4 regions of the Porphyrobacter sp. CACIAM 03H1 genome follow, and region 4 is predicted to be linked to each of the others. Evidence: predicted binding sites of a transcription regulator. Region 4 holds the regulator's gene; each other region holds the start of a gene.
The links. Region 4 encodes LexA, which represses DNA repair genes until DNA is damaged. Its sites were predicted from a motif close to GTTCCNCNCTTGTTCT; they were not measured.

Region 1: the regulator LexA is predicted to act here: its motif matches at 3,061-3,076, upstream of CBR61_RS11590 (FRG domain-containing protein).
Region 2: the regulator LexA is predicted to act here: its motif matches at 1,860-1,875, upstream of CBR61_RS03480 (ribonucleoside-diphosphate reductase subunit alpha).
Region 3: the regulator LexA is predicted to act here: its motif matches at 3,178-3,193, upstream of recA (recombinase RecA).

What each region holds. Positions count from the first base shown of each region.
Region 1 covers NZ_CP021378.1:2,424,896-2,430,379, forward strand. The annotation lists gene CBR61_RS11580 (hypothetical protein) at 1-750, shown strand, start outside; gene CBR61_RS11585 (DUF3800 domain-containing protein) at 922-1,686, shown strand; gene CBR61_RS11590 (FRG domain-containing protein) at 1,939-2,943, opposite strand; partial or broken gene CBR61_RS11595 (hypothetical protein) at 3,134-3,298, opposite strand; gene CBR61_RS11600 (Flp family type IVb pilin) at 3,381-3,548, shown strand; gene lepA (translation elongation factor 4) at 3,919-5,484, opposite strand, start outside.
Region 2 covers NZ_CP021378.1:712,681-718,164, reverse strand. The annotation lists gene CBR61_RS03480 (ribonucleoside-diphosphate reductase subunit alpha) at 1-1,810, opposite strand, end outside; gene CBR61_RS03475 (sensor histidine kinase) at 2,307-3,317, opposite strand; gene CBR61_RS03470 (hypothetical protein) at 3,548-3,931, shown strand; gene CBR61_RS03465 (adenosine kinase) at 4,132-5,133, opposite strand; gene CBR61_RS03460 (EI24 domain-containing protein) at 5,262-5,484, shown strand, end outside.
Region 3 covers NZ_CP021378.1:2,527,290-2,532,773, reverse strand. The annotation lists gene CBR61_RS12090 (DUF4139 domain-containing protein) at 23-1,516, shown strand; gene CBR61_RS12085 (DUF4139 domain-containing protein) at 1,527-3,131, shown strand; gene recA (recombinase RecA) at 3,277-4,344, shown strand; gene alaS (alanine--tRNA ligase) at 4,629-5,484, shown strand, end outside.
Region 4 covers NZ_CP021378.1:2,288,656-2,294,139, reverse strand. The annotation lists gene CBR61_RS10970 (ComEC/Rec2 family competence protein) at 1-2,280, shown strand, start outside; gene lexA (transcriptional repressor LexA) at 2,409-3,092, opposite strand; gene CBR61_RS10960 (molybdopterin molybdotransferase MoeA) at 3,288-4,469, opposite strand; gene moaC (cyclic pyranopterin monophosphate synthase MoaC) at 4,466-4,939, opposite strand; gene trpC (indole-3-glycerol phosphate synthase TrpC) at 5,024-5,484, opposite strand, start outside.

The DNA of each region.
Region 1 (5,484 bases), 140 kb from region 4:
GCCGAAACCGGCTCCGTGCGCGCCGCCTGCCGCCGCATGGGCGTGGGCGAGCACCAGGTCTATGTCCTGCGCAACCATCCCGAGGGAGCCTCCTTCCGCAAGGCCTGGGAGGCCGCGCTCGACATGGGCATCCAGCGGATCGAGGACGTGGCGATGGACCGCGCCCTCAACGGGGTCGACCAGCCCGTCTTCTATCACGGCGAGGCGGTCGGCGAGCGGAAGGTCTACAACGACCGGCTCCTGATGTTCCTGCTCAGCAACCGCGCCCCCGAACGCTTCGCCGCCGGTGGAGGCCCGCGCGGATTGAACGCGGTCGGCCAGATGGAGCTCGAGCGGCTCAGGAAACAGTGGCGCAAGGAATGGGAGGCCGAAATGGGCTTCGTCTCCGCCGCCGAGATCAAGGCGAGCATCGACCGCAAGATCGAGAACATCCGCCGCACGATGGAGCCGCGCCGCATCGCCCGCTGGGCCGCCATGTCCGAGGAAACCCGCGAGGCCTTCGCCCGCTTTATCGCGCTGCGCGACCGCGACCTCGCCGCGATGAAGGCCGACGAGGCCACCCGCGCGCTGATGGCGGTCGACTACGACACCCCCGCCACCTGCTTCGAGGCAACCGGCCCGATCTCCGAAACCCTGCTGCGCGCCGAGATGAACCGGGACGAGGCGCCCGCCGGGAGGGAGATCGTGGTTCCTTGTGGCAGAAGCCGGAGCCGGAACCGGAGCGGGAGGCGAAGACGGTGTGGACGTTGAAGGATGAGAGCTTTGATCCGTAGGGCGGTGAAGGTGTGGCAATCCTCCCCTGCAAGCGAAGGGGCCTACGTGGAAATCGAGAATTCGCTTGGCACATGCGACTTCATCATTGTCTTTGGCCTGCATTGTGATCATTAATTTAGCACCATCAATGCTTTAGGATGCGGAAATTTGAGGCTGATTTATCTTGACGAGGCTGGGATCTCCGCATCGGAGCCGGTAGCCGTTGTCGTTGGCATCATCATTGACCCGGACAAAGACTGGAGAAGTCTCGAAACCTATCTTCGAGGGGTTGCACATTCATATATGCCAGAAGATGAACGTGAGGGATTCGTTTTTCACGCGAAAGATATATCCGCAGGAAACAAAAATTTCAGTAATAACAAAAATTGGCCGAAAGAGCGCCGTCAAGATTTCATCAAAGAAATCTTGTATGCAAGAACTTTTCTCGGATTTTCATTATGTGTCGGATTGTGCAGAAAGCACGCCCATCACACTGGACATTCCGCCGCGTTAATCCGCCATTTAATGGCATACTCATTCTGCGTCATTGGTTGTGAATATTATATAAGAACGTACGGAGACATCAACGAACTTGGCATGGTAATAGCCGAAGATACTCCTACTGCACGCAAGAAAATAAAGGATATCCACACCGAATTAACTTCAAAAAAATCGACCTTTCCTGTTTACAGAGATTTTCTTCCCCTGCAGAGAATCATTGATACTGTTCATTTTGCCTCAAAGGCCGATTCACCCCTGCTTCAATTCGCAGATGCTTGTGCATTCGCATTTCGAAGGTATTTTGCAGGTTATAACGATGCAGAACCGTACGTTGATGCTTTATATGGGCCAGCTAGCTCCTCGATCAGAGTGCCGGTTGATCTAGGCGACGGCTACTTTACCTGCGCTTCCATAGAAGCAGTTGGTGTATAAAGCTTCGCAAACTCAGCTCCCTCCGGCCGCCGCGGTAGCACCTCCAATGGTTAAGAGCAGCTTCGTCACTTACGGCGCCAGAGGGCCATCAGTCCCGCGATCGTGTTCGACCGGCTGGCCGCATGAACCGAACCATTCGGAGGATAAGCTGGCGAAAAGCCACCTCGCGGTCGCGACGTCGCCATGGCTGGCTTCAATCCTTCAACGAACGAGATGGCGGGAACAGCAGGAGGAGAAGGTCGCCGCGCATCTTCAAATTTTGGTGAAAGCCTTGACAATCCAATCGTTACGCGCAGCCTCAGCTGCTGTGGCGAAAGTGGGCATCAACCTGACGTCACTAACGCCGTAAAGAGCAAGCAGCTCCTGTAAATCACGCGAATACTCGCGGCGTAGTACATACTTACGCAGTACGCGGTCGCCTGGCGAAATCGACTGAAGGCTCTCTAATGATGGATAAACTCCGACGTTTGCGAAGTATTCGCTCGACGCATCTTCACCTAAAACAGTAAAAACGCTCATTTGTGCACGAGCGTGCACGTTTATTTTTATACTTGGGTGGAACATTTGAACGGATAAGCGATATACCTTATCAAATTCATCAGTGAACTCTAATGTATTGCTCCGTGGACTCATCGCCCAAACCGCAATTTCACCTTCGGATTCGCCATTCCACCAGTCTCGCGATGCAAAATGCAACGCAAAGAGAGGATTCGTCGTCCAATCAAGCAAGTGAGTGGGCAAGCCGTAGTGTTGAGCCAATTCATATATAAACCTCAGCCTGAGATTCTGATGAACATCGCCGAACGAATTTGTAAAACAATGATGAACTCTTTGCGGACTGAAAAATCGTTCACCAGATTGAATTAATCCTTCATATACATCCAACATGTCAATCTCACCTATCTCGTGGCATTTTTTGCAGAACTCGCTGATTGACCACATCAATATGTGAGAATTTATAAAGTATTCGGCTTGCCCAGAATTCAAATTACTCCAATCGCGCGTTTCCAAAACCCGCTTCTCGTATCTAGAAACTGCATCTAGCAATCCAGCGTAACGCGAGGAAAGAGGCCGGAATGCTGAGGGAAGTAGCGGCCAACTCGCGTCTGAATGTCCCCGAAACAGCCAGGGACTATACCCCGGAGCGCGCGCGAAGCGTCGCTTACGCGGTTCGAACACGTCAAAAAACGTTGCTGCGGTGAATTGCCTGCCAAACGGGTCGCTATCGATTGTCTCGAAGTGTTTGCTCGAATCCATGCTTCAGACCTGCCATGCTCAATCTACTCGCGTGCATTATACATCAGTTACTTCGAGACAGAAAATTGATATCGCTTCGAAAGTATGTCTATCAAAAATTGCCGGAAGACTGATCTTCTTCTCCTCTTGTTTTGCGCAATCGCATGAAAGTGCAGCCCTTGGACAAACTCAAGGCAAACGGAGGGTGGGGTTACTCCTCACCCACCCTCAGCGCAGCGATAACCGCCTCGTGCGGAATGGAAACATTCCCATACTCACGCATCCGCGCCTTCCCCCTCTTCTGCTTCTCCAGCAGCTTCCTCGTCCGGGAGATATACCCGCCATAGCACTTCGCGGGCACGGCCTTGCGCCGGGCTTAATTCCCATCAACCACGCCCCGCCACGCCCGCTCAACCTTTCGCACTCACCTTCGCGCAAGCATCTGAAGGGGAAGCGCAATGTGGGCACGGTTGATCGGGGACGAGGCGGGTGCGACCGCGATCGAGTATGGGCTGATCGCCGCGCTCATCGCGCTGGCGGCGGTGATTGCGTTCCAGCAGCTCGGGCTGACGCTCGAGGGGGTGTTCAACACGATCAACGCGGCGATGTCGGGCGGGTCGGCGTGAGGCGGGATCTTCGCGGCTTCGCATGACACGTTCGGAACGCGGCGCCCGCCCCTCCGCCACCTTCGGCGGTCCCCCTCCCCTGAAGGGGAGGATTGCGGGTTAGGCAGTCAGACCCGTTCGTCCTGAACTTGCCGGAAGCGAAGCTGACCCGAAGGGTCAACGACTGTTCTTCCCTTCTGCTGCTGTGCGCGGCTCAAGAAAGTGCAGTGCTTCGACAAGCTCAGCACGAACGGGAATCAGGAAGGTTAGCCGCGGCAAAGCCGCGGCCTGCGTCGAACGGGTTGGCCTGCGGCGACCCGCCGGCCGGAATGCGGCCTCTGGCTTCTAGCTTGCCGTTCGCTGCGCGAACGTCTGCGCTAGGCGCTGGGCCTTATTCTTCCCCCATCCGCAACGCCGCAATGAACGCCTCCTGCGGGATGGAGACATTGCCATACTCCCGCATCCGCGCCTTGCCCTTCTTCTGCTTCTCGAGCAGCTTCTTCTTGCGGGTGATGTCGCCGCCGTAGCACTTGGCGGTGACGTCCTTGCGCAGGGCGGCGATGGTCTCGCGGGCGATCACCTTGCCGCCGATCGCGGCCTGGATCGGAATCTTGAAAAGATGCCGCGGAATCAAGTCTTTAAGCCGCTCGCACATGCCGCGGCCGCGCTCCTCGGCGTTGGCGCGGTGGACGATCAGGCTGAGGGCGTCGACCGGCTCGTTGTTGACGAGGATGTTCATCTTCACAAGGTCGTCCTCGCGGGTGCCGATCTGTTCGTAGTCGAAAGAGGCGTAGCCGCGCGAGATCGACTTCAGGCGGTCGTAGAAGTCGAACACCACCTCGTTGAGCGGCAGCTCGTAGGTCACCTGCGCGCGGCCGCCGACATAGGTGAGTTCGGTCTGGATGCCGCGGCGGTCCTGGCACAGCTTGAGGATTGCGCCGAGATATTCGTCGGGGGTGTAGATCACCGCCTTGATCCACGGCTCCTCGATCGACTCGATCCGGTTGGTGTCGGGCCAGTCGGCGGGGTTGTGGATGTCGATGGTCTTGGCGTCCTCGGTCTTCGAATGGCCGAGGTGGATGCGGTAGACCACCGAAGGCGCGGTGGTGATGAGGTCGAGATCGTATTCGCGGCTGAGGCGTTCCTGGATGATTTCCAGATGCAGCAGGCCGAGGAAGCCGCAGCGGAAGCCGAAGCCCAGCGCGGCGCTCGATTCCATCTCGAAGCTGAAGCTTGCATCGTTGAGGCGTAATTTGGCGATGCTCTCGCGCAGCTTCTCGAAATCGGCGGCGTCGACCGGGAAGAGCCCGCAGAACACCACCGGCTGGACTTCCTTGTAGCCCGGCAGCGCCTCGGTCGCCCCGCCCTTCACCGTGGTGATGGTGTCGCCGACGCGGGCCTGTTCGACTTCCTTGATCTGCGCGGTGATGAAGCCGATCTCGCCGGGGCCGAGTTCGGTGAGGTCGGTGCGCTTGGGGGTGAAGCAGCCGACGCGGTCAACGAGGTGCTGGGTGCCGCCCTGCATGAACTTGATGTTGAGGCCCTTGGTGAGCTTGCCGTCGATCACGCGCACGAGGATGACGACGCCGAGGTACGGGTCGTACCAGCTATCGACGAGGCTGGCCTTGAGCGGGGCTTCGGTCGTGCCCTTGGGCGGCGGGATGCGGGCGACGACGGCCTCGAGCACTTCCTCGATGCCGATGCCCGATTTGGCGGAGGCGAGCACGGCGTCCGAGGCGTCGAGCCCGATGATGTCCTCGATCTCGGCCTTGACCTTGTCGGGCTCGGCGGCGGGCAGATCGATCTTGTTGATGACGGGGACGATCTCGTGATCGTGCTCGATCGACTGGTAGACGTTGGCAAGGGTCTGGGCTTCGACCCCCTGCGCGGCGTCGACCACGAGCAGCGCGCCCTCGCAGGCGGCGAGGCTGCGGCTGACTTCGTAGGCGAAGTCGAC
Region 2 (5,484 bases), 1.6 Mb from region 4:
GGTTCAGCGACTGGGCCTGGTCGATATAGGGCGTGCGGTCGGCGGCGAATTCGAGCAGCCAGCGCTGGTCGATCTCGAAGCTGGTCTTGTAGACCGCCTTCTCCTCGGGTGTCAGGAAGTCGAGGTGCTGGACCGAGCCGCCGCGCTCGAGGATCGAGTTCCAGACGTTGGTCGAGTTCTTCGCCTTCTTCTCGAGCAGCTTTTCGAGGTACGGATTGCGCACGATGAAGCTGCCCGAAAGGGTCTTGTGAGTGTAGATATTGGCCGGGATCGGCTCGATGCAGGCCGAGGTCCCGCCGCAGATGATCGAGATCGACGCGGTCGGCGCGATCGCCATCTTGCAGCTGAACCGCTCCATCGCGCCCATGTCGGCGGCATCGGGGCAGGGCCCGCGTTCCTGAGCGAGCAGCATCGAGGCTTCCGAGGCCTTGGCGTGGATGTGCTTGAACATCTGGAGGTTCAGCGCCTTCGCCATCGCGCTCTCGAAGGCGACGCCCTTCTGCTGGAGATAGGAGTGGAAGCCCATCACCCCGAGGCCGACGCTGCGCTCGCGGCTGGCGGAATACTTGGCGCGGGCCATCTCGTCGGGCGCGCGGTCGATGTAGTCCTGCAGCACGTTGTCGAGGAAGCGCATCACGTCCTCGATGAACTGCTTGTCGCCCTTCCACTCTTCCCAGGTCTCGAGGTTGAGCGAGCTGAGGCAGCACACCGCCGTGCGGTCATTGCCAAGGTGGTCGATCCCGGTCGGCAGGGTGATTTCCGAGCACAGGTTCGAGGTCGAGACCTTGAGCCCGAGATCGCGGTGATGCTTGGGCATCATGCGGTTCACGGTGTCGGAGAAGACGATGTAGGGCTCGCCGGTGGCCAGCCGGGTCTCGACCAGCTTCTGGAACAGCGAGCGCGCATCGACCTTGCCGCGCTCCGACCCGTCGCGGGGGCTGCGCAGGGTGAATTCGGCGCCTTCACGCACCGCCTGCATGAACTCGTCGGTGACGAGCACGCCGTGGTGGAGGTTCAGCGCCTTGCGGTTGAAGTCGCCCGAAGGCTTGCGGATTTCGAGGAACTCCTCGATCTCGGGGTGCGAGATGTCGAGATAGCAGGCGGCCGAGCCGCGCCGCAGCGAGCCCTGCGAGATCGCCAGCGTCAGCGAATCCATCACCCGCACGAAGGGAATGATGCCGCTGGTCTTGCCGTTCAGGCCCACCGGCTCCCCGATGCCGCGGACATTGCCCCAATAGGTGCCGATCCCGCCGCCCTTCGAAGCGAGCCACACGTTCTCGTTCCAGGTGCCGACGATCCCTTCGAGGCTGTCCTCGACCGAGTTCAGGTAGCACGAGATCGGCAGACCGCGATTGGTGCCGCCGTTCGAGAGAACGGGCGTGGCGGGCATGAACCACAGGTTCGAAATGTAGTCGTAGAGCCGCTGGGCGTGGTCCTGATCGTCCGCATAGGCATCGGCCACGCGGGCAAAGAGATCCTGATAGGTCTCTCCGGGCAGCAGGTAGCGGTCGGTCAGGGTTTCCTTGCCGAAATCGGTGAGGCGCGCGTCGCGGCTCGCATCGGTGACGATCGCGAAGCGGCGGTCGTTGACCTTCTTGCTGTCGGTCTTGCCCGCATCCTTCATGGCCGTGGCCATCGCGTCCACCAGCGCCTCGCCCGCCTTGGCGGCGATCAGGGCGTCGGAGCCGGTATCCATCGTCTTCATCGTCACAGCCTTTTCATCCCCCGCACCCGCGCCGGTTTCGCTTTCATTGGTCACTTCGGTGTTCACCGCGTCATCGGGCACGTTGTCGCTCGCCTTGAAATCCATTGTCAGCCCCACTTCTCCCCCGAATCGGGACTATGGCACAAGAGGCCATGTTCCGATTCTGTTCCATACCGCCGGGTCCACAGACTTGCCAACAGGACTGCGCTGTCGCGGTCGGCAGGGCAGGTCGGTCGATCCCGTTCGTGGCGCGCTGCAGGCCCTGTGTGCCGAAGCGAGTCCTCCCTCCTTCGCTCCGCTGGGGAGCGGCAGGGATTCACCACGGCTTGGGGGTCCGATTTGCGCCGAACCACTAGATGATGAATCACCGGGGAATCCGCGTCAACGGGCGATTAAGCACCTAGTTACCATGACGGCTCCGTTTCAGAGCCGGGTCAGACCCGCGACGCGTGGAGCAAGCTTGAGTCGCGGGACCTGCAAGCCCCAAATTGAATCTGTGAAGAAAAATATGGTGATTGAATCATTCGAATCCACCCGTGAATCTTTTGCACGGGCCGGCGCATGATTGTTGCGCCCTGAACCGCCCCGATCCGTTCCGGCGCTAGGCCAGAGGCAGATCGATCGTGCAGAGGAGACCGCCGGGTTCGAAGCGAATCTGCGTGCTTCCGCCGAATTCGTAGGCGAGCTGTTCCTCGATCAGCCGCATGCCGAGGCCGGTGCGGGTCGGCGGGGTCACGGGCGGGCCGTCGCTTTCCTCCCACACCACTTCCAGCACGCTGTCGTCCGGGGGCTCGTGGCGCCAGCTGATCCGCACCCGGCCGCCGGGGATGCTCAGCGATCCATACTTCACCGCATTCGTGGCAAGCTCGTGCAGCGCCATCATCAGCGCGACCGTCACCTTCGGCGAGACGATGAGCTCGGGGCCGGCCAGCGTGAAGCGGTCGGGCCCGAAGGTCCCGGCCACGCTGCCGGCGATGCGGTCGAGCGCGGTCGGCTCCCACGCGTTGCGGGTCAGCACTTCATGCGCCTTGGACAGGGCGGTCAACCGGTTCTTGAAGCTGGCCAGCGCCGCCGCATCGCTGCCCTCGAAGGTCTGGCCCGCGATCGCCTGCACCGTTGCAAGGGTGTTCTTCACCCGGTGGTCGAGCTCGTTGATCAGCACCCGCTGATTGGCCTGCGCGCGCCTGTATTGCGAGATGTCGCGCACCTCGATGATCGTTCCGATGGTCTGGGACGCCTCGTCGCGGATCGGGCTGGCGCAGAATGCGACGGGATAGAAGTGACCGTCGCGGTGCACGAACATTTCCTCCCCGCGCGTCTGGGCATGTTCGGGGAAGGCCCGGTCGATCGCGCATTCGTGCAGCGGGAAGGGCCGCCCGTCGGGGTGGGTGTGGTGGATGATGTCGTGAAGCGGCCGGTCGAGCGCTAGGACCTCGTCGAGCGTGTAGCCGGTGAGCTCCTCGGCGGCCGCGTTCATGTAGATGCATCGCTGCCGGTCATCCATCAGGAAGATGGCGAAGGACGCGTTGTCGAGCACCGCCTGGAGCCGCAGGTTCGCATTGGCGAGCCCTGCTTCGCGCCGCCGCTCGCAGTCCGTCTCGTGTCCGCTCACGCTGACATCCTCCCTTCAGGAGACATACAGCATCAATCGCTCGCTGGTTCCCCGGCGGCAACGATGCCCCCCGCAGCGGCGTGTCCGGATCGGAGGATGATCGCGCCGTGCCTTCAGGGCACCAGCCTGCCGCCATTTCTCGGGAAAAGCCGTCGTTCCACAGGCGAAGGCTTGCGGGAAATTTGATCCCGGTCAAGGAATGCAGGGCCGATAGGGAGGACAAGACCGGCATGAAACATCGCCTCATCCTTCTCGCCCCGGCCCTGCTGCTCGCGCTTGCCGCCTGCCAGACCCCCGGCACCGACAACCCGCCGCCGATGGTGGGCAAGTCCACATCGCCCTCGCGCGACACCCGTGCACCGGCCTTCGTCGAGGCGGCGTGCGGGGGGTGCCATGCGGTCGAGCCGCCGTTCCTCTCGCCCAACCCCGCCTCGCCCAGCTTCGCGGCGATCGCCAACCGGCGGGGGCTGTCGGAAACGTCGCTCGCCAACTGGCTGGGCGAGGCGCACAATTATCCCGAGGACATGGACTTCACCCTGACCCCCGCCCAGACCCGCCAGATCGCCGCCTACATGGTGACGCTGCGCGACGCGGGCTACGTCCCCGACGAGTGAGCTTTCCTACAGACGCGGCGAGGGCTTAGGGTGCGCCCTGCTCTTTCGCATCGTCAGCCCGCCTTGCCCGCCCGGGAACAGGGAAAAACGCCGCGCACAGTGTCAACTTCGCTTTTGCGAGGCAACGCGATGAAATTACGGGGCAATTCCTGTAGGATCGCGAAGTTTACAGTGTCAACTTTGTAAACTTCGCAAGGGCCTCAGAGCCGCTCGGCCATCAGCGCCTGCATGTCCGCCTCGGGCCGCGGGCCGTAGTGCGAGATCACTTCCGAGGCGCAGATCGCCCCGCGCTTGAGGCAGCGGGTCAGGGGCTCGCCCTTGACGTAGCCCGACAGGAAGCCGGCGGCGAACTGGTCGCCCGCGCCGGTGGTGTCGACGACCTTGATCACCGGCACGGCGGCCACCTCTGCCCGTTCGCCGTGGGCGATGGCGACGGCGCCCTTCTCGCTGCGGGTGGCGACCAGCACCGGCACCTTGCCCGCCACCGCCGCGAGGCCTGCTTCAAAATCGTCCTCGCCGGTCAGGGTCGCCAGCTCGGTCTCGTTGACGAACAGGATGTCGATGACGCCTTCGTCGATCATGCTGCGGAAATCGTCGCCGTGGCGGTCGATCACGAAGCTTTCGGAGGCCGTGAAGGCGATCTTGCGGCCGGCGTCGCGCGCGACCTCGATCGCGCGGCGCATGGCGCGGCGGGGCTCCTCGGGGTCCCACAGATAGCCTTCGAGATAGAGGATCGCGCCGCTCGCGATCAGGTCCTCGTCGAGCGCGGCGGCAGGGAGGAACTGGCCTGCGCCGAGGAAGGTGTTCATCGTCCGCTCGCCATCGGGGGTGACGAAGATCAGCACGCGGCCCGTGGCCGGCTCGCCTTCCCGCGCGGGGGTGTCGAAATCGATGCCGGTCGCGCGCATGTCGTGGCGGAAGACCTTGCCGAGCTGGTCCTCGGCGACCTGCCCGATGAAGGCGCACTGGAGGCCGAGCGTGGCGAGCCCCGCCAGGGTGTTCGCCGCCGAGCCGCCCGAGACCTCGCGGGCCGGGGGCATGGCCTCGTAGAGTTCCTCGGCGCGCGCCTCGTCGATCAGGGTCATGCCGCCGCGGTTCAGCTGGAGCTCCTCGATCAGCTCCTCCTCGCAGGAGGCGATCACGTCGACCACGGCGTTGCCGATGGCGATCACGTCGTAGCGGGGCGGGGTCGGTTCGGGCACGGGCAGGTTCCTTGTCTGAGCTTGCGGGCGCCGCCTAGCGGGGTTCGGCCCCTGCGCCAAGCGATCTGTGTGCGGCGCAGCACGAGCGCGTTGACTTCGCGCGGCGGCCACCGCATCGACCCGGCGTGATGTCCGCCGTCCCTGCCGCGCTGTTGAAGGCCCTCGGCCAGCTTGGCGACCGCGCCGTTCTGGCGGTGCTGGTCAAGAGCGTGGCCGTGACGCTGGCGGTGTTCGCGCTGGCCGGCTGGGGGCTCTACGAGGGCCTCGCGGTGGTGCTGCGCGAGGAGCGGGTCGCCGCGCTCCTGCCCGAGGGCTTCGCCCCCGCCGCGCAGGCGCTCGCCGCGCTGGTGA
Region 3 (5,484 bases), 240 kb from region 4:
CCACTTGAGGGAAGGGGACAGGATGGGACTTCGCACTATCGCCGCCGGGTGCGGCATCTCGGCAGCGGCGCTGCTGGCAGCGGGCGCACTGGCGCAGGGCGTCCCCGATCCCGATGCGACGGCGCAGGGCGATCTCTCCCTCACGATCTACAACAGCGATCTCGCGCTGGTGCAGGACGTGCGCCAGCTTGCCATCGCGCAGGGGCGCAGCCGCGTCGAGTTCCCCGACGTCTCCGCCCGGATCCAGCCCGAGACGCTGAGCTTTGCGGCGGCGGGCACCACGATCATCGAGCAGAACTTCGACTACGACCTCCTCACCCCCGGCAAGCTGATGGAGAAGGCCATCGGCCAGACCGTCACCCTGCTGCGCACCAACCCCGCCACCGGCGCCGAGACCCGCGACCGGGCGAAGGTGCTCTCCACCGCCGGGGGCGTCGTCATCCAGATCGGCGAGCGGATCGAGGTGCTGCGCGACGACGGCCTGCCGGTGCGGGTCATCTTCGACCGCGTGCCCCCCGGCCTGCGCGCGCGGCCCACGCTCTCGGTCAACCTCGACTCGGCGCGCGGCGGCACCCGCCCGGTCGCCCTGCGCTACCTGACGAACGGCCTCGGCTGGAACGCCGATTATGTCGCGCTCTACAACGAGGCCGCGGGCACCATCGACATGCAGGGGTGGGTGACGCTGACGAACGGCACCGGCACCACCTTCCACAATGCCGACACCGTGCTGGTCGCGGGCAACCCGAATGGCGGGGGCGGCGGCTACGGTTACAACCAGCGCGGCATGACCCGCGCCGGGACCCAGGCGGCGGAGCGCGAGCGGCTCGGCGATTTCTACCTCTACCCGATCAAGGGCCGCACCACGATCGCCAACGCCCAGACCAAGCAGGTGAGCTTCCTCGACGTGCAGGCCGTGCCCGCGCGCAAGATCTACGCCGCGGGCGTCGACTGGCAGCAGAACGACGAACAGCCCCGCAACGTCCAGAGCCGCATCGCCTTCTCCTCCTCGCGCGAGCAGGGCCTCGGCGATGCGCTGCCCGCGGGCACGGTGCGCTTCTACCAGCGCGACCGCGAGGGCACCCCGCAGTTCATCGGCGAGAACGCCATCGGCCACACCCCGATGGGCAGCGAGCTGTCGCTCGTCACCGGCGATGCCTTCGACATCACGGTGAGGGCCGAGATCGAGAAGCGCGAGACGATCACCGGCGCGGAGTGGGAGAAAAGCGCCCGCTACCGCATCTTCGAGGGCGGCCAAACCCGCGAGGTCACCATCGAGCGCCCCAAGACCTTCTACCGCACTACCATGCGCTACACCCTCACCAATGCGAAGGCGGCCCCGGTCGAGGTCGAGCTCACCCAGACCGGCCTTGCGCGCGGCTGGTGGGGCGACGACACCCGCGTCACCCTCGAGGACATCAAGGGCGAACAGCTCAATGCCGACCGGCGCAAATATGTGGTCCCCGTGCCGGCCGAGGGCGAGCGGGTGATCCGCGTGACCTACGAAACCCGCTACTGAGGCGGCGGCGATGCGGCTGGCCGCAACCTGCCTCGTGCTCGCCGCGCTGGCCGGCGGGCCGCTCGCCGCGCGCGAGGTGGTCGACGCCTCGCCGCCCGCCGACCTCTCGGTGACGATCTACCGCGATCCCGACCGCGACCCGGACAAGCGGTTGCGGCGTGAGCGGCCGGGCGGGATCGCGATGATCTCCGAAACCCGCCGCGTGACGCTCCCGCCGGGCGAATCGACGATCCGCTTCGAAGGCGTGGCCGAGGGCATGATCGGCGTCTCCGCAATCGTCACCGGCCTGCCCGGCGGCACCATCGAGATGAACCGCAACGCGCAGCTCCTCTCGCCCGCCGCGCTGGTCGACGGGACGCTCGGCAACCGCGTGACCATCACCCGCACCAACCCCGCGACGGGTGCCGCGACCAGCGAGCAGGCGGTGGTGCGCACCCGCGCCGACGGGGGGCTCGTGCTCGAAACATCGCAGGGCTTCGAGGCGGTGCGCTGTTCGGGCCTGCCCGAAAGCCTTTCCTTCGCGCGCGTCCCGCCCGGTCTGTCGGCGCGCCCGGTGTTCTCGGTCGACACCCGTTCACCCGAGGGCGGCACCTTCGACGTGACGCTGACCTATCTCGCCTGGGGTTTCGACTGGCAGGCCGATTACGTCGCCAGCCTTTCCGAGCAGGCGAAAGGCGGCGAGCTTAGCCTCGGCCTGCTGAGCTGGCTCACCCTCGTCAACGACAACGGCCAGAGCTTCGATTCCGCGCGCCTCCAGATCGTCGCGGGGCGACTCAACCTGACCAGCGATTACCGCAGACTCGCCGATCCGCCGGTGGCCGAGTCGCTGCGCCTGACCTGCTATCCGATCGGCAGCACCGCGGCGGGCACGGCGCCGCCCCCGCCGCCGCCGCCGCCAGCTCCGCCGCCCCCGCCGATGGCTGCGCCCGTCATGATGGCTGAGGCGATCACCGTTACCGGCGCCCGGATGCAGGCTGCCGATGCCGGCGTGGTGACGGCATCCGAGGAAAACCTCGGCGATCTCAAGCTGTTCCGGGTGCCGGGGCGGGTGGACGTCTCGGCCAAGGGGATGAAGCAGGTCGCCTTTCTCGACAAGGACGGGGTGAAGGCGCGGCTGCTCTATCGGACGACCTGCGATCCCTACACCGACAGCGCCGAGGAGCCGCTCGCGGCAGAGCTGCTCCTGGCGACGCGGAACGAGGAGGCGCGCGGCCTCGGGATCGCGCTGCCGCAGGGGGCGATGACGCTCTACGAGCCGGCCGCCGGGGGCGAGCGGCTCGCCGGGCGCACCACCCTGCGCGACTATGCCCGCGGTCAGGAAATGGAGCTGGAACTGGGCGAGAGCGCGCAGGTCTTCGCCCGCTGCGCCGCCCAGCAGGCGGGCGGGGCGGGCGAGATCGCGCGGCAATGGGTGCCGATGCGCGCCAGCCTCACCAACGCCAACCCCCATCCCGTGACCATCCGGCTGCAACTGGGTTACACGAGCGGTTTCGACATCCGCTTTCCGGGGCAGAAGGTGGTGGTGAAGGACGGCTGGCAGACGGCCGAAGTGACCATCCCCGCCAATGCCGAACGGCGTTTCGACTGGCAGCTGCGCTCGGCCACGCGCCCCTGAGGCGCGGGTAGGGAAGGGCGCGCGGGGCAGGGCGGAAAAATTATCCGTTCCCTACTTGTTCCATGAGAACAAATGCGATACATGCTGCCCCAGCGGGCGGCGGAAAACTCCGCCTTGCCCCTAGGCAAGCGAAGGAGCGCATGCGATGGCTACCCAGTTGAAATTGGTCGAAGAGGACAGGAAAGCCGTGGATCGTCAGAAGGCTCTGGAAGCCGCGCTTGCGCAGATCGATCGTGCCTTCGGCAAGGGTTCGGCGATGAAGCTGGGCTCGAAGGAGACGATGCAGGTCGAAGCGATCTCCACCGGATCGCTGGGTCTGGACATCGCGCTCGGGATCGGCGGCCTGCCGCGCGGCCGGGTGATCGAGGTCTACGGGCCGGAAAGCTCGGGGAAAACCACGCTGGCGCTGCACGTCATCGCCGAAGCGCAGAAGATGGGCGGCACCGCGGCCTTCGTCGATGCCGAACACGCGCTCGATCCGGTCTATGCCAAGAAGCTGGGCGTCGACATCGACGAGCTGATCGTCTCGCAGCCCGACACCGGCGAACAGGCGCTCGAGATCACCGACACGCTGGTGCGCTCCAACGCGATCGACGTGCTGGTGGTCGATTCGGTCGCGGCGCTGGTGCCGCGCGCGGAAATCGAGGGCGAGATGGGCGACAGCCACGTCGGCCTTCAGGCGCGTCTCATGTCGCAGTCGCTGCGCAAGCTCACCGGCTCGATCAGCCGTTCGCGCTGCATGGTGATCTTCATCAACCAGCTGCGCATGAAGATCGGGGTGATGTACGGCAACCCGGAAACCACCACCGGCGGCAATGCGCTCAAGTTCTACGCCAGCGTGCGTCTCGACATCCGCCGCACCGGCCAGATCAAGGACCGGGACGAGATCATCGGCAACACCACCCGCGTCAAGGTGGTCAAGAACAAGGTGGCGCCGCCGTTCAAGCAGGTCGAATTCGACATCATGTACGGCGAGGGCATCTCCAAGATCGGCGAGATCCTCGATCTCGGGGTCAAGGCGGGCCTGGTCGAGAAGTCGGGGAGCTGGTTCTCCTACGATTCGATCCGCATCGGGCAGGGGCGCGAGAACGCCAAGACCTACCTGCGCGACAATCCTGAGGTTTGCGACCGGTTGGAAGCTGCGATCCGCAGCCGCACCGACCAGGTCGCCGGGGAGATGATGACCGGGCCGGACGCGGACTCGGACATGTGATTCCCAAGCGGGCGCCTGCCTGAGCCCGGAGTGTCCCGCTCCGGTCCGGCTGTCCCCATCGGTGCCCGGACAAGCGGAACGCCGGTGCGAGCCCTCCCCAGGCCCGCACCGGCCTTTCGCGTTTCGGGGGGTCCTTCTGCCCTCTGCCGTCGCGGTGTCTTCGGCCTGTCGTGGCGATGTCGTTGCACGGTCGTCGCGATGCGGTTGTTCTTTGAACCCCGGTCCGGGCGCTCGCAATGCGCGCTCCATTGCGTTCGGCCCGCGCTTTGCCTAACTGCACGCCCATGACGTCGACCAACGAAATCCGCCGCTCCTTCCTCGACTACTTCGGTAGGAACGGGCACACGCCCACGCCGAGCGCGCCGCTCGTGCCCTACAACGATCCGACGCTGATGTTCGTCAACGCCGGGATGGTGCCGTTCAAGAACGTCTTCACGGGCCTCGAAACCCCCGCCAGCCCCCGCGCCGCGTCCTCGCAGAAATGCGTCCGCGCCGGCGGCAAGCACAACGACCTCGACAATGTCGGCTACACCGCGCGGCATCACACGTTCTTTGAAATGCTTGGGAATTTTTCCTTCGGCGACTACTTCAAGGAACAGGCGATCGAACATGCCTGGACCCTGCTGACCCGCGAATGGGGCCTGCCCGCCGACCGGCTCACGGTGACGGTGTATCATACAGACGACGAGGCCCACGCCTTGTGGCGGAAGATCGCCGGCCTGCCCGACAGCCGCATTATCCGCATCCCGACCTCGGACAATTTCTGGTCGATGGGCGACACCGGCCCCTGCGGTCCCTGCTCCGAGATCTTCTACGATCACGGCGATCACATCTTCGGCGGTCCCCCGGGCAGCCCCGACGAGGACGGCGATCGCTTCGTCGAGATCTGGAACCTCGTGTTCATGCAATACGAGCAGCAGGCCGACGGTACGCGTCGCGACCTGCCCAAGCCCTCGATCGACACCGGCATGGGCATCGAACGCATCGCCGCGGTGCTCCAGGGCGTGCACGACAACTATGACACCGACACCTTCAAGGCCCTGATTTCGGCTTCGGAATCGCTCACCGGTGTTGCTGCGGAGGGGGATCATGCAGCCTCGCACCGCGTCATCGCCGATCACCTGCGCTCGACCAGCTTCC
Region 4 (5,484 bases):
CCCGGAGAACCTCGCCCGCGCCCTTGGCAAACCCTTGGCGGCTTGTCCAGCACCGGCAGCCGCGGGGCGTGGAGCGGGAGGGGGCTGGATGCGGCCGAGGGCTTCCTCGCCGCAGCCGGGTTCGATCGCGCACCATGGCTGGCGGTGGTCTTCGCGGGCGGCATCCTCGTCTGGTTCGCGCTGCCGACGCCGACACACTGGATGGTGGCGATGGCCGGCGGCGCGGGAGCGGCGCTCGCCGCGCTGGCGCTCTGGCCGCCCGGAAGCGTGGCGGACGAGACGCGGGGCAACCTGCGCAGGGCGGTGGTTGCCTGTGGGCTGGTCTTCGCGCTCGGCCTGGCGGTGGTGTGGGCACGCTCCGCGATTGTCGGCGCCGCGCCGATCGCGCGGCCCGCGGTAATGCTGATCGAGGGGCGGGTGCTCGCCCGCGAGGATCAGCCTGCGGAAGGCCGCCTGCGGCTCACACTGGCGATGCGCGAAGCGCCGGACACGGCGGCGCGCAAGGTCCGGATCAATGTGCCGCTCGCGGCGCTGGGCGAGGGCGGGCCGCCCCCCGGCCTGGCCGAAGGTGCGGTTGTGCGCCTGCGCGCAAGGCTGATGCCGCCGGCACACCCGATGCTGCCGGGAAGCTACGATTTCGCCAGGGCCGCGTGGTTCCAGGGACTCTCGGCAACGGGCACGATGGTCGGGCCGCTCGCGGTGATCACTCCAGCCCCCGGGAGCGGTGGGATCGCGGCGCTGCAACGCGGGCTTGCCGACCATGTGCGAAGGCAGGTGACGGGTTCCCCCGGGGCCATCGCGGCGGCCTTTGCGAGCGGCGACCGCGGCGGTATCGCGGGGGTGGACGAGGCGGCGATGCGGGATTCGGGGCTAACCCACCTGCTCTCGATCAGCGGGCTCCACGTCAGCGCGGTGATCGGCGCGGCCTATTTCCTCGCCTTGCGGCTGCTCGCCCTTTGGCCTGCGCTTGCCCTGCGGGTGCGGCTGCCGGTGGTGGCGGCGGGGGCGGGGGCGCTCGCCGGGGTGGGCTATACCCTGCTGACCGGGGCTGAGGTGCCGACGGTGCGCAGCTGCGTCGCCGCCCTGCTGGTGCTCGGCGCGCTGGCGCTCGGGCGTGATGCGCTGTCGCTCAGGATGGTGGCGCTGGCGGCGGGGTTCGTGCTGCTGCTGTGGCCGGAGAGCGCGATCGGGCCGAGCTTCCAGATGAGCTTTGCCGCGGTGCTGGCCATCGTCGCACTGGCAGGTTCCGCGCCCGTCCAGACCTTCCTCGCCCCGCGCGAAGAGCCATGGTGGGCGCGCGGCGGGCGGCGGGTGGCGATGCTCTTCGCGACCGGTGTGGTGATCGAGCTCGCACTGATGCCGATCGTGCTGTTCCACTTCCACCGCGCCGGCATCTATGGCGCGCTCGCCAATGTGGTTGCCATCCCGCTGGTCACCTTCATTGCCATGCCTCTGATTGCATTGGGACTTCTCCTCGACACGCTGGGGCTGGGAGCGCCCGTGTGGTGGTTGGTCGCGCGCGCGCTGGAGCTGCTGCTCGCCATCGCGCATCTCACCGCCTCGCAGGCGGGCGCAGTGCGCCTGATGCCGCAGATCGGCGGGCTCACGGTGGCGCTCTTCGCGGCCGGTGGGCTATGGCTGGCGCTGTGGCGCGGGCGGGTGCGGCTTGCCGGTCTGCTGCCCGTCGCCGCCGCGAGCGCGATGGCGGCGGCGACCCCGATTCCGGACGTACTGGTGGCGGGTGACGGTCGGCAGGTGGGTCTCACGGTCGAGGATGACGAAGGAAACCCGCGCCTGCTTGCCCTGCGCGACAGCCGTTCTTCCTACACACGGGACAACCTGATGGAACTCGCCGGCGTCGCGGCCGAGCCCGTGCCGCTGGCCGAGTGGCCGGGAGCGCGCTGTTCCTCGGCCTTCTGCACGATGAGCCTCGAGCGCGGGGGGCGCGAATCGGTGCTGCTGCTGGGGCGGGGGCGCGAGCAGATCGAGGAGCGCGCCCTTGCGGCGGCCTGCGCCGATGCGGATATCGTCGTGGCCGAGCGGTTTCTCCCGCGCTCGTGCCGTCCGCGCTGGCTCAAGGCGGACCGGCGGTATCTGGAGCACACGGGAGGACTGGCGATCGACCTCGCGAGGGAGCGGATCGCCACCGTCGCCGCGAGCCAGGGGGAGCACGGGTGGTGGCAGGGCGGCAAGGAACGGGTTGGAAAGCCGCGCCCGGAGGCAAGCGCCGAAGCACCGCCCGGTCAGACAGCACCACACGAAGCAACGACCGGGCGATGAAGCGGCAATGACACCGGCACGACATCGCCTTGGAACGGCGCTCGCCGGGCCACGACAGGATGGAAAAAGGGGCGCCGTAAGCGCCCCTCTAACTCCAACATGTTCGCAGCCATCCGGCCCGGATCACCTCAGTGATAGCGCCGCAGCAGGCCGGCGAGCTTGCCCTGCACCTCGACCTCGTCGGGGCGGTAGTATTGCGGGTCATAGGCCGCATTGGCCGGATCGAGCCGGACCTGTCCGCCCTCGCGCCGCAGATACTTGAGCGTCGCCTCCTCGCCGCGCACCAGCGCGACCACGATCTCGCCGTCGCGCGCGGTGCTAGTGCGCCGCACCAGCGCAAAATCGCCGTCGAAGATCCCGGCTTCGACCATCGAATCCCCCGACACCTCGAGCGCATAGTGTTCTCCCGGGCCGAGCAGCGCGGCGGGCACGGGCAGGGTCGACTGGCCTTCGAGCGCCTCGATCGGGGCGCCGGCGGCGATGCGGCCGTGTAGCGGCAGCTCGATCACGTCGTTCGCAGCCTCGGGCGCGCGGGGCGCGGGCGAGGGCATGGCCACCACATTGTCGCCGGCCGGCGCAGCACGAGAGGGCGTGGTGTCGCCCGGTTCCCGGATCACCTCGAGCGCGCGCGCCCGGTTGGGCAGGCGCCGCAGGAAGCCGCGTTCCTCCAAGGCGGAGATCAGCCGGTGCACGCCCGACTTGCTCTTGAGATCGAGCGCCTCCTTCATTTCCTCGAAACTCGGCGAGATCCCGGTCTCCTCCAGCCGCTGCTGGATGAAGACGATCAGCTCGCGCTGTTTTGCCGTCAGCATTGGTCAAGTCTCCTGTGGTCGCACCCACGGTGCGCCGGTCACAGCGCACCATGCCAATCCCTTGCGTGCGCCAAGAGGCACCCCGAACAGGTGCGTTGATTGCACTGGCCGCTCGCCATTAAGGTGAACGAACAAGGAACAATTAGGAAACTAAATTGACTGAGTCAAGCGCGGCCCGCAGCAAACCCGCGCAATTCAGCCATTCTGGAGGCGGAACACCGGAACGGGCGCGCCTGCGGGGACGGGCGGGGCACCTGCGGGGCGATCGATCAGGCAATCGGCGGCCGCCAGGGCGGAGAGCGCCGATGAATCCTGCGATCCTGCCAGTCGCACCGCGTCCCCCTCGCTCACCGCCCGCAGGAACTCGCGTCGGGGGCCGACGGCGGGCAGAGGCTCGCCCGCGCGCAGGATCACGGGGCGGGGCAGGGGATCGGGATCGCCCTGCGCCGCCCGCACCAGCGGCAGGGCGAAGAGGAAGGCGGTGACGAAGCTCGACACCGGATTGCCCGGCAGGCCGAGGATCACCTGGTCGCCGCGCGTGGCCACCAGCAGCGGCTTGCCCGGCTTGATCGCGATCTTCCAGAAGGCGATCCCGGCCCCCCAGTCGGCGAGCGCGGGCTTGACCAGGTCATGGTCGCCGACCGAGGCCCCGCCCGAGGTGACGAGGATGTCCGTGCCCTCGGCCAGAGCAAGCGCCCCCGCCAGTGCCTCGCGGTCGTCGGGCACAGGCCCGATGCGCGTGACCTCGCACCCCAGCGGCGCGAGCATCGCGGCGATCATGGCGGCGTTGCTGGCGGGGATCTGGTGGGGGAGGCAACGGGCGGGATCGGGTGCCAGCTCGTCCCCGCTGTCCATCACCGCCACGCGCACCCGCCGGGTGACGGGGAGCGTGCCATGTCCGCCCGCGAGGGCCAGCGCGAGGCGAGCGGGGGTGAGCCGCGTGCCTTTCGCGAGCAGCAGGTCCTCGGCATGGAAATCGAATCCGCGCGCGCGGATGTGCCGGCCGGGCGGAGGCATCTCGGTGGCGGTGATCCGCCCGTTCTCGTCGGCCGCGTCCTCCTGAAGCAGCACCCGGTCGGCTCCCGGTGGCACCATCGCGCCGGTCGAGATGCGCACACACTCGCCGGGGGAGAGGACATCGCGGAACGGCGCGCCGGCGCGGCTCTCGCCGACCAGCCGCCACGGCCCCTCGCCGGGGGCGAGCGCATAGCCGTCCATCGCCGAAAGGTCGGCCGGGGGCTGGGTCCGCGCGGCGTGCACGTCCCCGGCAAGCACGCGCCCGAGCGCGGCATCGGCGGGGACGGTCTCGGAACGGAGCGCGGGTGCGAGGGCAAGCAGGCGGGCCTGCGCGTCCTCGAGACCGAGCGGCGCGGTCATTCGGGCGCGGTCCAGTCGCCCGACTTGCCGCCGGACTTGGCGATCAGGCGCACGGCGGAGATCACCATCCCCTTGTCGAGCGCCTTGGCCATGTCGTAGATTGTGAGGAGTGCGATGGAAACGGCTGTCATCGCTTCCATTTCGACCCCGGTCTTGCCCGTGAGAGAGGCGGTGGCGACGGCGCGGATGGCGCTTTCCTCGTAATCGAATTCGATGTTCACCGCCTCGAGCCCGAGCGGGTGGCACAGCGGGATCAGCTCGCCGGTGCGCTTGGCGGCCATGATCCCGGCGATGCGCGCGGTGCCCAGAACGTCGCCCTTGGGGGCATTGCCGGCGCGGATCGCGGCGAGGGTTTCGGGCCGCATCGCGATCCGCCCCTCGGCGACCGCGCGGCGGGCGGTGGCGGGCTTGCCGCCGACATCGACCATGTGCGCCGCGCCGCTTTCGTCGAGGTGGGTGAGTCTGGTCATGGGCCTCCCTAACCGTTCGCCTCGAGCGAAGTCGAGAGGCTCAAGACCGGTGTCTCGACTGCGCTCGACACGAACGGGCCCTTGCTACTCTGCCCCGAGCAGGGCGCGGGTGGCACTGGCGATATCGTCAGCGCGCATCAGGCTCTCGCCGACGAGGAAGGTGCGCACGCCCGACGCGGCCAGACGCGTGAGGTCCGCGTGGGTGTTGATGCCGCTCTCGCCCACTATCAGCGTGCCCTCGGGCATCAGCGGAGCGAGACGCTCGGTGACGGCGAGCGAGGTGGTGAAAGTTTTGAGGTCGCGGTTGTTGACCCCGATCAGGCGCGATTGCAGCACGCGGGCGGCGCGCTCGAGCTCGGCCTCGTCATGGACCTCGACCAGCACGTCCATCCCCAGTTCGCGGGCGGCGGCCTCGATCTCGGCCATGAGGGTATCGTCCAGCGCGGCGACGATGATCAGGATCGCATCGGCCCCGATCGCGCGCGCCTCGAGGCACTGCCAGGGATCGACCATGAAGTCCTTGCGCAGGACGGGGAGGGCACAGG